DNA from 2 places in the Marinobacter sp. AL4B genome. Region 1 is predicted to be linked to the other one. Evidence: riboswitches for the same ligand, from Rfam matches in the RefSeq annotation. Region 1 holds a riboswitch; the other holds the start of a gene.
What was found. A riboswitch is a leader RNA that binds a small molecule or an ion and turns the genes downstream of it on or off. The one in region 1 is predicted to bind cobalamin.
Positions count from the first base shown of each region.

Region 2: linked by a shared signal. The riboswitch ahead of K5L82_RS15150 (TonB-dependent receptor domain-containing protein) and the one ahead of K5L82_RS14095 (ribonucleoside-diphosphate reductase subunit alpha) in region 1 are both predicted to bind cobalamin.

Region 1 covers NZ_JAILWZ010000013.1:810,692-817,019, forward strand. The annotation lists gene K5L82_RS14095 (ribonucleoside-diphosphate reductase subunit alpha) at 1-2,205, opposite strand, end outside; cobalamin riboswitch at 2,380-2,587, opposite strand; gene K5L82_RS14100 (substrate-binding periplasmic protein) at 2,657-3,394, opposite strand; gene nhaB (sodium/proton antiporter NhaB) at 3,566-5,071, opposite strand; gene K5L82_RS14110 (tripartite tricarboxylate transporter permease) at 5,208-6,328, opposite strand, start outside.
Region 2 covers NZ_JAILWZ010000013.1:1,052,452-1,058,779, forward strand. The annotation lists gene cobT (nicotinate-nucleotide--dimethylbenzimidazole phosphoribosyltransferase) at 1-416, opposite strand, end outside; gene cbiB (adenosylcobinamide-phosphate synthase CbiB) at 548-1,483, shown strand; gene cobD (threonine-phosphate decarboxylase CobD) at 1,480-2,526, shown strand; cobalamin riboswitch at 2,570-2,778, shown strand; gene K5L82_RS15150 (TonB-dependent receptor domain-containing protein) at 2,935-4,728, shown strand; gene K5L82_RS15155 (cobalamin-binding protein) at 4,757-5,641, shown strand; gene K5L82_RS15160 (FecCD family ABC transporter permease) at 5,681-6,328, shown strand, end outside.

The DNA of each region.
Region 1 (6,328 bases):
GCGTACTGGTGCCCAGTCCAAACGGCTGTCGGTGTTCACGCTGATATCGCCTTCCCGGCGCGCGCTTTTCAACAATTCGATGGAGTCGATGGGCAGTATGCCCTGGCTCCACAAGGAACCTTCGTAGCTTTCATAGGCGCCCCGCTCTGCAGCCAGCTCAGCGGATGCACGGATGGCGAAGTAGCTCAGCTGTTCCATGGCCACATCGGCGAATTCCACCGCTTGCGGGCTGGTGTACGGCAAGCCCAATGCGTAGAGCGCATCTTGGAAACCCATCAGGCCAAGGCCGACCGGGCGGTGCTTCAGGTTGGAATTGCGCGCTTGGGGCACAGCGTAGAAATTGATGTCGATTACGTTATCGAGCATGCGCACGGCGGTGTTTACAGTGCGCTCCAGGCGCTGCACATCCAGTTCACCGTTGGCGATGTGAGCCGCCAGATTCACCGAGCCCAGATTACAGACCGCGATTTCATCGGCGCTGGTGTTCAGAGTGATTTCAGTACACAGGTTGGAGCTGTGAACCACGCCCTTGTGCTGCTGCGGTGAGCGCAGGTTGCAGGGGTCTTTGAAGGTGATCCACGGGTGACCGGTTTCAAACAACACGGTCAGCATTTTGCGCCACAGCTGTTTGGCCGGAATGGTTTTGAACAGTTCGATCTTGCCTTCGGCAGCCAGTGCTTCGTAGTGCTCGTAACGTTCGCGGAATTCGTTGCCGTATAGGTCATGCAAATCGGGTGCGTCGCTGGGGCTGAAAAGCGTCCAGTCGCGGTCCTGGCGCATACGCTCGATGAGCAAGTCCGGCACCCAGTTGGCGGTGTTCATGTCGTGGGTACGGCGGCGTTCGTCACCGGTGTTTTTACGCAGCTCCAGAAACTCTTCGATGTCCAGGTGCCAGCTTTCCAGATAGGCACACACAGCGCCTTTGCGCTTGCCGCCCTGGTTTACGGCAACGGCGGTGTCGTTGACCACTTTCAGAAACGGCACGACGCCCTGGCTCTGGCCATTGGTGCCTTTGATGCGGGAGCCCAGTGCGCGCACGGGTGTCCAGTCGTTACCCAAACCGCCAGCCCACTTGGAGAGCATGGCATTGTCACGGATGGCGCCGTAGATGTCTTCCAGATCGTCGCCCACGGTGGTGAGGTAGCAAGACGACAGCTGGGAATGGCGGGTGCCGCTGTTGAACAGTGTCGGCGTGGACGCCATGTAGTCGAACGAGGACAACAGGTTGTAGAACTCGATGGCTCGGCTGTTGGGGTCATCTTCACGCAGGGCAAGGCCCATGGCTACGCGCATGAAGAATACCTGTGGCAGTTCCAGACGGTCGCCTTTCCAGTGCAGGAAGTAACGGTCGTACAACGTTTGCAAACCAAGGAAACCAAACTGCTGGTCACGCTCGGGTTTGATTGCCGCACCCAGCCGTTCAAGATCAAACGCGGCCATAGCTTCATCCAGCAGCTCGTAACGAATACCGGCGTGAATGAACGCGCTCAGGGCCTGTGGATAAACGTCGGCAAGGCTCAGGCTAATATCAAGATTCAGTGCGGTGACGCTTGCAAGGCGCAACTGTTCCAGCAACAAACGCGCGGTCACGGCGCTGTAGTCTGGCTCGCGTTCGATACGGCCACGAGCGGTCATAATCAGGGCACTCAGGACTTCAGCTTCGTCGATGCCGTTGTAGAGATTGCGAATGGCTTCTTCCACCAACGAATCGCCTTCAATGCCTTCCAACCCTTCGGAAGCCTGTTCGACCTGGCGTTTCATCAGGCCCAGATCCAGCGGCACAGTGCGGCCACTGGCTTGTTTTACGGTGAGATGGGGGTGCGCTTCCACCGGTTCGTGCTGGGCGCGCTCACGGGCGTGTTCTTCACGGTATAACACGTAGGCACGTGCCACTTTCTGTTCTTCGGCGCGCATCAGGGCCAGCTCAACCTGATCCTGAATGTCTTCGATATGAACCCGGCCACCGGCTTTCAGGCGGCGGCTGATCGCCTGCACAACCTGTTCGGTCACGCGGTGGACGGCATCGTTAATACGGGCAGATCCTGCAGCCTGATCGCCTTCAACGGCCAGAAAGGCTTTGGTAACGGCTACGCTGATTTTAGAGGGGGTGAAACTGACCAGATTGCCATTGCGCTTAATAACCTGCAGGGCTTCTGTGTCGGATGGTGAGGCGGGCCGTGGTTCGGCCTGGGCTGTAGCAGACATACCGTTATCTCCTGAATACGCGTGAGTTCTATAACCTTCGCGTACGCAGGACGAACAAAGCATCAACCCATGCGGGCTGTCGCTGTGCCATGTTCGTTGCTGCTCACCTTAGGGTGCCAAAATGCAGGCGCCTGAGTCGCGAAGGTGCAGTCGAGCGGTTTTCTTCGTGGCGATAGAAAACAGCACGTCTCTGGCAGGTCTTCGGACTCAGGAGCGTGAACCTTGTGGTTCGGCCTTGTGTGGCGACTTCCCGGCGGTTGCCAGTGTCTGTATGCCACGCTCGTTCCCCAATACCGCTGCGCGTCAGTTCCGGATTCTCACCGGATTCCCGGCTACCTTTTGAACGATGTGTTTGAAATTCACTCAAAACACAACATCTGGTAGCTAGCCAGAGACACCACAACTATATACACGAAATGTGAGAGAAACAAGATGGAGAAAGTTTTACTCGTTAGGGCGTAGGAAAACCTTGCAGCAGGGTAGCTATGTCACCCGTGTCGGCCGGCGACAACTCGCCTCGCTCTGCCAAACGGTGATAGGCCGCATCAAATTCGGCCTTAAGGGTTTGCGCCTCGGGTATGGCTGCAGAAAACAACCAAGCGCCCGTTCGGGTTCGGATTTCGGTTTCCTGGATCAGCGCATCCGAAAATCTCATCAATTCTTCCCGCACCGGATCACGGTAATCCAACAGATAATCGCCACGGCCGCGCTTGAGCATATCAATGGCCGAGCGGTGATTGGGAGCATCGGTTATGCGGATGTCGTCCTGCCGCTCCAGCCACGACCGAAGGCCACCGTACGTGAACCCGTTGACCAGTATCACCACCTGATCGCGTAAATCGTCTATGTCTGTTAACGGCGCTTGGCCTTCCCGATACCAAGCACTCAAGACAACGGAAACCAGGTTGATTTCGCTGTCAATCACCGCACCGTCCAGTGTAGGAACTTCGGTTAAACCTAACGCGAAATCGATGCTGCCGTTTTTCAGGTAGAGATAGGTGCGGCTAACGGGAAGGTACAGAAATTTCAGCTCGTAGCCCGCTTCTTTGGCTACTTTACGCGTTATACCCACCATCTCGCCCTCTGGCTCTCCAAACGCATTCTGGTAGGTAACCGGCGGAAATTCCATATAAGCCACGCGCAGGGTGCGGGCGTCAGAACCGGTGTGCTGGATAGTTTCTGCTTGCACAGTACCCACCGCCCCAATGAGGCACAGTCCGCTTACGAATACATAAATAAAGCGGCGCAATGCTCTGGGCAGGAGAAGGTTAAGGCGCATAACAACCCTCTGGAATCTCTTTAATGATAGCGAAGAGTACCAGATCAGAAGATTGCCTGTGCAATCCAATAGTCAAAATGCTCAGAAAGCGCTGGTGACCATATACAACCCAACACCGCCCATCACCAATGTGTAGGGGAAGGCCATGATCACCATTTTGCCGTAAGACAAACGTACCAGCGGTGCAATGGCCGAAGTGAGCAAGAACAGGAACGCTGCCTGGCCATTAGGCGTTGCCACGCTGGGCAGGTTGGTGCCGGTGTTGATGGCCACGGCTAACGTCTGGAAGTGCTCGTAACTGATGCTGCCACTATCCAGCGCCTGCTTCACTTCACTGATGTAGACCGTCGCCACAAACACGTTGTCGCTGATCATGGACAAGATGCCATTGGCGAGGAAGAACATACCCGGCTGCTGGCTTTCCGGCAGGCTCAGAACGTAATCGATAATGGGCTTGAACAGGTGCTGTTCGTGGATCACGGCCACCACGGCGAAGAACACCACCAGTAACGAGGTAAACGGTAGGGATTCCTGGAAGGCTTTGCCGATTTTGTGTTCATCGATCACGCCGGTGAACGAGGTGATAAGGATGATCACCAGCAGACCAATCAGGCCCACTTCAGCAATGTGCAGCGCAAGCCCCAGTACCAGCACCACCGCCGCCGCGGCCTGAACCCAGAGTGCTGCTTTATCGGAAGCGGTGCGGCTGGTGCGCTCGTTTTCAGCAAATTCTTCCAACACTCGGCGCACGGGTTTCGGCAATCGGCCGCCGTAACCAAACCAACGCAGTTTCTCCAGTGCCCAGCAGGTGCACAAGCCAGCAACCAGAACCGGCAAGCTCACCGGGGCCATGTGCACGAAGAACTCCACAAAATCCCAACCTACCACTTTGGCGATCAGCAGGTTTTGAGGCTCCCCAACCATGGTGGCCACACCACCGAGTGCGGTACCGATAGCACCGTGCATCAGCAGGCTGCGCAGGAAGGCCCGAAAGTTTTCGAGATCTTCCCGGTGCAACTCGACAACTTCGGCATCGCTATTGGCGTTGTGATCTTTCTGTTGATAGCCCTTGCCGGAAGCCACTTTGTGGTACACCGAGTAAAACCCGACCGCAACACTGATGATCACCGCCGTTACTGTGAGTGCGTCCAAAAATGCGGACAAAATCGCGGCGGCAATACAGAAGAGTAATGAGAGTGCGGATTTTGACCGCACGCCCACCAGAATTTGGGTGAAGGTAACCAGCAACAGCTCCTTCATGAAGTAGATGCCCGCCACCATAAACATCAGCAGCAAAATAACCGGGAAGTTAGTAAGCACTTCGCTGTAAACCGCATCGGCCGTGGTCAGCCCGATCAACAAGGCTTCGATCGCCAGTAACCCGCCCGGCAGCAAAGGGTAACACTTGAGGGCCATCGCCAGCGTGAAGATAAACTCAGCAATCAACAACCAGCCCGCAACGCTCGGCCCGAACACGTACATTACGATGGGATTGGCAATTAAAAACAACAGGATGACTTGTTTGTACCAAACGGGGGCGTTGCCGAGGAAATTCTGGCTAAAGCCGGAGATCACGGTTTTGGGCATTGAAAGACTCTTCTAAAACTCGGGGGGCTGACAAGTCTAACAATTATTACATTTAAATCCGTTATTTTCCTTGATATATGCGATTAGAGGGTATGGTTTATCAATTAAACCATACCCTCGTTCTATGCCACTCTATTCACTCGGCAGCGAGTTCTTCCTTTCTGGAAGCCCAGTAACGGTGCACGGCAAAGATCAGAGATGCCGCGGTAAGGAGTATGAACACCCAAGTGATCGGGCCTCGGTAGAAAATCGAAGGATCACCTTTACTGATTAGGATGGTTCGTCTCAAATTGTCCTCGAACATCGGCCCCAGAATAAAACCGATCAGGAAGGGCGCCGCAGCAATGCCGGTGCGATTGAAAATGAACCCCATAACCCCGAACGCCAGCATCAGACCGATATCAAATGTATTGTTATTGACGGCGTATGCACCATAGATACAAAACATTAAAACAATGGGGAGCAGTATGGTTTTCGGTATATCCGCAATCAAAGAGAAATACCGAATCGCTGCATTTCCCACAAACACAAGAACAAAGGAGCTCACCAGGATGCCGCAAAACAACGCGTAAACCAGAGGCAGATTTTCCTGGAACAGGACTGGGCCTGGCGTCAGGCCATGAATCATGAAAGCTCCGAGGATAATCGCAGTGATCACATCACCCGGGATCCCAAGCGACAATAGAGGAATCAGCGTGGCACCTGCGACGCCGTTGTTGCCGGCCTCAGCGGCGGCAACACCCTCAACCTCACCTTTCCCGAAGTTGGCTTTGCGAGGCGATGTTCTACGGGCTTCACTATAGGAGATGAACGCCGCAGACGTAGCGCCCGTGCCCGGAATCGCACCGATAATGACACCGATGATGCTACCCCGAATAATTGTTTTCAGGGAGCCCTTAAATTCTTTCCACGTCAGGGAAGCTCCGGTCACCGCCGTGCGTATATGCGGTGCCACTTTGGACGTATAAAACTCGATAACTTCAGGAATAGCGAACAGACCGATCAATAACGGAATGAACGACACTCGATCCATCAGATTATAGTTATCAAAGGTCAGCCGCTGAGTGCCGTATACCGCATCAAGCCCGACGGTGGAGACGATAACACCGAGCCCAGCAGCGATAAGCCCTTTGATCACTGAGGTGCCCGAGACCGAAACAATAATCGTAAGAGAAAAACAGATCAGCCAAAAATACTCAGGCGGCCCGAAATTCAGCGCGATCTTGGCCAGATACCCTGCAAAGAAGATCAACGCGA
Region 2 (6,328 bases), 240 kb from region 1:
GTTTCTGCCATGTTCGCTGTTGACGGTGCGATAATCTCGCTAATCACACCGGGCAGTTCCGGCACGTCTGCAACGGTGCCCAGATTCACCACCTCCAGACTGGCACCAAGTTCTTTTGCCATGACGCTGATGGCTGCGCCGCCATGGGCGAAGTTGGCAATCATCTGCGCGGTAACAGCCTGCGGAAAAGCGGATACGCCTTCAGCGCAAACGCCGTGATCACCGGCGAAAATGGCCATGCGAACCGGATCAACCGTAGGCGTTTCACTGCCCGACAAGCCCGCAAGTGTAATGGCAATCCGCTCCAGATTTCCCAGAGATCCGGGTGGCTTTGTGAGTACTTGCTGGCGAGCCAAGGCAAGTTCTGAATGTGCGTGGGACGGAGTGGGTGGCTGCTGAAGCCAGCTTTGGGGCAGAGGCATGGAGTGTTCCTTGTGAACGGAAAGAGAGGATGGTCTATCTGTGGCCCAATGGTGTCAAGGTAAGGCTTGAGTCGGGTAGACTTGCCGGCATTCTTCATGAGGGTGTGGTCTTGGAAGCGTTTTCGATGTCGGTAGCCGCGTGCTGTGTCGCGGTTTTGTTCGATGTATTGGTGGGAGAGCCGCGTCGCTGGCACCCGTTGGTAGGCTTCGGCCGTGCGGTTGTTTGGTTTGAGCATCGCTTTAATCGTCGGCCGCAACAAGCGGGTCGTAGTGTAGCGCTCGGTGGGATTTCAGCCGTGCTGTTGATGGCCCCAGTGGTTGCCGTGGCAGTACTGTTACAGGAACTGTTGAGTGGTTGGGCGGCGTTATGGGTGCAGGCAGCTGTGCTGTGGCTGGCCATTGCGCTGCGGGGCTTAGCCGAGCATGGCAAGGCGGTATCGGACGCTTTGCTGCAAGAGAATGGAGAGCAAGCCCGTGAAGCGGTAAGGCGCATTGTGAGCCGCGATGCCGAATCGCTCTCCGACAGCGGTGTGGCCGCTGCGGCCGCCGAATCTATGTTGGAGAACGGTGCGGATGCAGTCTTTGCCAGTTTGTTCTGGTTCCTGGTGGCTGGCTTACCGGGTGTGGTTTTGCACCGCCTGGTGAATACGCTGGACGCTATGTGGGGTTACCGTAACGAGCGCTACCTCTACTTTGGACGCTTTGCCGCCCGACTGGATGACCTTATGGGCTGGGTGCCTGCGCGGCTGACCGCCCTTACCTACGCGCTGATGGGCAACACGCGGCTAGGGATGTCGTGTTGGTTTCGTCAGGGAAAAACATGGGACAGCCCCAATGCCGGCCCGGTGATGGCGGCAGGGGCCGGAGCGCTGGGCGTTTCCCTGGGCGGCCCGGCACCCTACGCCAACGGAGTTAAACAACGCCCCCGGTTGGGCCGCGGCCCTGAGGCAAACGCCCAGACGGTTGATGGGGCCGTCGGGCTGGTTCAGCGAGGTGTGGGCCTGTGGTTGATTGTCTTGGCGCTGTTCGCCTTTGGTTTTCTGGCGGGAGGTGCAGTGTGATTCCGTTTCGTTCACCTGAGCGCCCGGAACACGGCGGCAGGCTGGAAGCCGCGGCCCGGAAATGGGGGATACCCCGAGACCAGTGGCTTGATCTTTCAACCGGTATAAACCCCGTGCCCTACCCTATTCCCGAGATTCCGTTAGAGGTTTGGCAACGCCTGCCCGAGCCGGATGACGGTTTGGAAGAGATTATTCGGCACTGGGCCGGGGCACCGGCTGATGCAGTCTGTCTGCCCGTGGCTGGAAGTCAGCAAGCCATCATGGCGTTGCCTGCAGTTCGTAAACGCGTGCATGGGCTTGGCCGGGTGGCGGTGCCCATACCGGGTTACAGGGAACACGGCCATGCCTGGCAACGGGCGGGCTTTGAAGTGGTGGGTATTTCCGCGGAGCAGGCATTGGCGGATGATCTGGACTGGCTGGCTTCAGTAGATGTGATGGTTTGGGTTAATCCAAACAATCCGACTGGGCAGGTGCTGATGCCAGAGCGATTGTTGGCCTGGCGGGAAAGGTTGGAGCGGCACGGTGGATGGTTGGTTGTGGATGAGGCGTTCATTGACGGACTTCCCGATCATACGCTCGACCCATGGGCAGGTTCAGCCAATCTTCTGATACTGAGGTCGTTAGGGAAGTTTTTTGGGTTGGCGGGAATTCGGGCCGGCGCTGTGCTGTTGGAACGTGGGCTGGCAAAACAATTCAACCACGAACTTGGGCCTTGGCCTGTAAGTGGCCCGACGCGATATTTAATGAAACGGGTTTTGGAAGACGAGACCTGGCAAGCAGGAGCATTGGCCAAGCAGCAAGAAGCCTCGATGAGATTGTCCGCTCTGCTTGAACAACATGGTCTGGGATCCCTTTCCGGCACTTTGTTGTTTCAGACGGTACAGCATTCGAAGGCAGCGGAAATTGCAGATCGTCTCGCCCGGTGCGGAATTCTGGTGCGGTGCTTCGATGCTCCCCAGGCTTTGCGCTTTGGTTTGCCCGCCGATGAGGCCAGCTGGCAGCGCCTGGCTGACGCTCTGTCGGGAATTTATATATGTCATTGACCACCCCCACCCCGGTTGGTAGTCTTGCCCGCGATTTCAGGTGCTCTGCATTTTCATTTCAGGCTGGCGATAGTCGGATGAATCCATAGAGTGAAACGGGAAGCTGGTGAGAGTCCAGTACTGCCCCCGCAACGGTAATCAGGTTAATAGCAATCCGTTACGCCACTGTGCCATAGGCATGGGAAGGTGATTGCTCCGGAGCACGGTCTCCGCCTGAAAGTCCGGAGACCGGCCTGAAAGACGGAGTTTCTCAAACTCCGTACACCAGACGTTGCGGAGGGCGACGGCGGTGGGTGATCCGGCTCATCAGCACTACACGCCCTCCACCCCCGTCCGAACACCTTAATTGTCCTTCGCAGTAACCAAGACCGACCGCGCGGGTGCGTGCGGTGAACTGTGAGTGATGATATGAACCCTTCGAAGGCCATTCCGGCGTTAATTTTGTTGCCTGTATTTGCAGCGACAGCCGATGCTAGCCAGCAAGAAACTCAAATATTGAACCCAATCGTAGTGACCGCCACTCTGGCTCCCAGTACTCAGGGCGAAAGCTTATCATCGGTGACGGTGCTTGAAGAGGAAGAAATTACAAGGCAACAGGCACTGCAGTTTTCGGAACTGCTGGAAAGTCAGCCGGGTATAAACGTTACGAATACCGGCTCATTTGGTAAGCAAACCAGTGTGTTCATTCGGGGGCATGACTCGTCGGGCGCAGTGTTGCTGGTAGATGGTATTCGTTTGCGCTCAGCAACTTCGGGTGCTCCAGCATGGCAGCACTTGCCGCCTCAAATGATTAAACGAGTAGAAATTGTTCGAGGTAGTCGCAGTAGCTTGTACGGCGCGGATGCGACCGGAGGTGTGATTCAGGCATTTACCTTGCCAGAGACCAAGCAGTCGGCCGGCGGTTGGGTGGAAGTCGGTGCAGGTAACTTTGATAGCCAGCAGTACGGTGCTGGGTTCTCCTTTGCTGAACGTGACACCAAAGTTAACGTAGGCACTCATTATTTTCGAACTGACGGCGCGCCAGTTGTCATTGGTGGTGAAGATAAGGCATACGACAACCATTCCTCCGTGGCGAGTGCGAGCCATGTATTTTCAAATGGCGTGAAAGTTTCCGGTTTATTCCTCAACGCGAATGGAACGACAGAATACGAAGGTGGCGAAACGGATTTCACTCTACAAACTGCAGGCGCCAGTTTAGATGCCCCGATCACTCGTTATTGGCGTGCAAAATTGCAGGTTTCCGATGCAAGAGATGAAGGCGAATCTTTTGCGCCGGGTAGCTCTCCTACTTTTTTCGATACTCAAAGCCGCACAACGAGGCTAGAGAATTGGCTGACTTGGGGCGTGCATGAATTTGTCGTAGGCGCTGAAAGAATGACGGATCAGGTGAGCAGCACAACAGCTTACGAGGAAAGCAGCCGTGCGAATAACGCCTATTTTGCTCAAGCTTTGCTCGGCTTTGGACCTGCAGACCTCCATTTGAGTATTCGCAATGATGACAATGAAGCCTATGGCAAACATACAACATGGGGCGCTGCGGCGGGCTACCAATTTGATCGTCAGCATCGTGTCCGCGTGAGTGCTGGAACCTCATTCAAAGCACCGTCGTTTAACGATTTATACTGGCCTAATTACGGAGATCCAACCCTGGAACCCGAAGAGGCGATCAGTTATGAAGTGGGGCTTGCAGGACGCTATACATCTTGGTTCTGGGACGTGGCGTTGTTCCAAAGTGACGTGGACGACCTGTCACTGTCCAGCAAGAATGGTGTCGATAATGTTCCTGAAGCTCGCCTACGGGGAGTTGAGGCATCGGCAGGACTAGAAGTAGACAAGTGGCTGATGAAACTGGCTGGAACCTTTGGGGATTACGAAGATAGTCAGACAGGTGATCAGTTAAGGCGCCGTGCAGAGCAATCGATACGCTTAGATGTCGATCGATTGCTGGGGCGCTGGAGTGTTGGCGGTACCGCTCGCGCAGAGAATCATCGTTTTAACGCTGCCGGTGAGGAAGGCCGCCTGCCAGGCTACGGGCTTGTTGACCTAAGAACAAGTTGGTCTTTTGCGCCAGATTGGGTGGCGAAGTTGTCGGTTAAAGATGTGTTCGATAAAACATACCATACCGCTAGTCGATGGACCGGAGATGTCTATACAACCGCAGGCCGCACGGCCATGCTGACTGTCCGCTACGACATTCGATAAACGATGTGATAACAGCGAGGAGGTGCCAGTGATAAAGCTGAAAGCTATAGCAATGGTGTTGAGCTTGATGCTACTGGCGCCATTTGGGTTGGCGGCGCCTGTTTGTGTTACGGATGATCAAGGGGAAGAAATTTGCCTGGATCAACCGGCCAAACGCATCGCTACCCTGTCCCCCGGTGCTACAGAACTGGCGTTTGCTGCTGGAGCGGGCGACAAGGTAGTCGCTGTGGTGAATTACAGTGATTACCCCGAAGCAGCCCTCAAGTTACCTTTGGTGGGCAATCATACCCGAATAGATTTGGAAGCGCTGTTGGCGCTTAAACCCGATTTGGTGATCACGTGGCGAACAGGTAATCCACCCGCGCAAATGGAGATGCTGCAGGCATTGGGTTTGCCCATGTTTGCCATTGAACCACGCACCTTCGAGGGCGTTTCCAAAGTCATTGAACAGCTTTCGATACTGGCGGGCACGGAACAGGAAGGTTTTGCGGAAGCGGAACGTTTCCGTAAAGGGATCGCTGTGATTGCAAAGCAGTACCGCGACGCAAAGCCCATACCGGTCTTCTATCAAGTCTGGCAGACGCCGCTGATGACCATCAACAATGATCACCTGATTGGCAAAGTGGTTCAGCTTTGCGGAGGGGTGAATGTTTTCGGCGACATGCCGCGGCTGGTGCCGAGAATCAGTGCCGAAGTGGTGCTGGCGGCAGACCCTCACGCAATTATTACCGGAAGCGTTGAGGGTATCGAAGATAACCAGCTTGATCACTGGAAGAACTACCCGGGAATGAGCGCTGTGGCAAAAAACAACCTGTTTTTTGTGCCGGCATCACCGATATCAAGGCCGACCCCCAGGCTTCTTGAAGCGAGTCGTGATATTTGCCAAAGGCTGGACGTTGCCCGTGGACGCTAGTAAAACCTGCAAAAACCTGGGTAAACAGGTGCCTGCACTATGACAAGATCTTTGTTGGTGCTCAGTGGGATTTCTTTGGCTGCTTTTATGTTGGCGCTGGCGATAGGCAGCGTAACGATTGCACCTTCGGAACTCTGGGCTGTCATTCAGGGTGAGGGCAGCAAGCTGAACCAGACCTTGCTGCTGGAGTTGCGCCTGCCACGTACCCTTGCCGCATTTGCGACTGGTGGTCTGTTAGCGGTGGCGGGAGCCTTGATGCAGGTGCTGCTACGCAACCCGTTGGCTGACCCGTATGTGCTGGGGCTGTCCGGAGGTGCCGCGGTTGGTGCGCTGTTGGCGATGTTGACAGGGATGGGGGCGTTGCTGATCTCTGGCTCAGCCTTCGCCGGCGCCATGTTGGCAATGGTGTTGGTGTTCGGTCTTGCCCATGGTACCGGCAGTTGGACCGCCTCGCGTCTGCTGCTGACGGGTGTTGTGGTGGCGGCTGGCTGGGGAGCCGTGATTACGCTGATGCTGGCCATTACCCCATCATACAAACTACCCGGCATGCTTTACTGGCTGATGGGCGATGTTTCCTACGCTCGTACCCCTTGGCCAGCGGTGATGGTGCTTGTGCTGGCTATTCTGGTGATTATGCCGCTTGCCAGAAATCTAAACGTGTTGGCGCGTGGCCCGATGCAGGCAGCG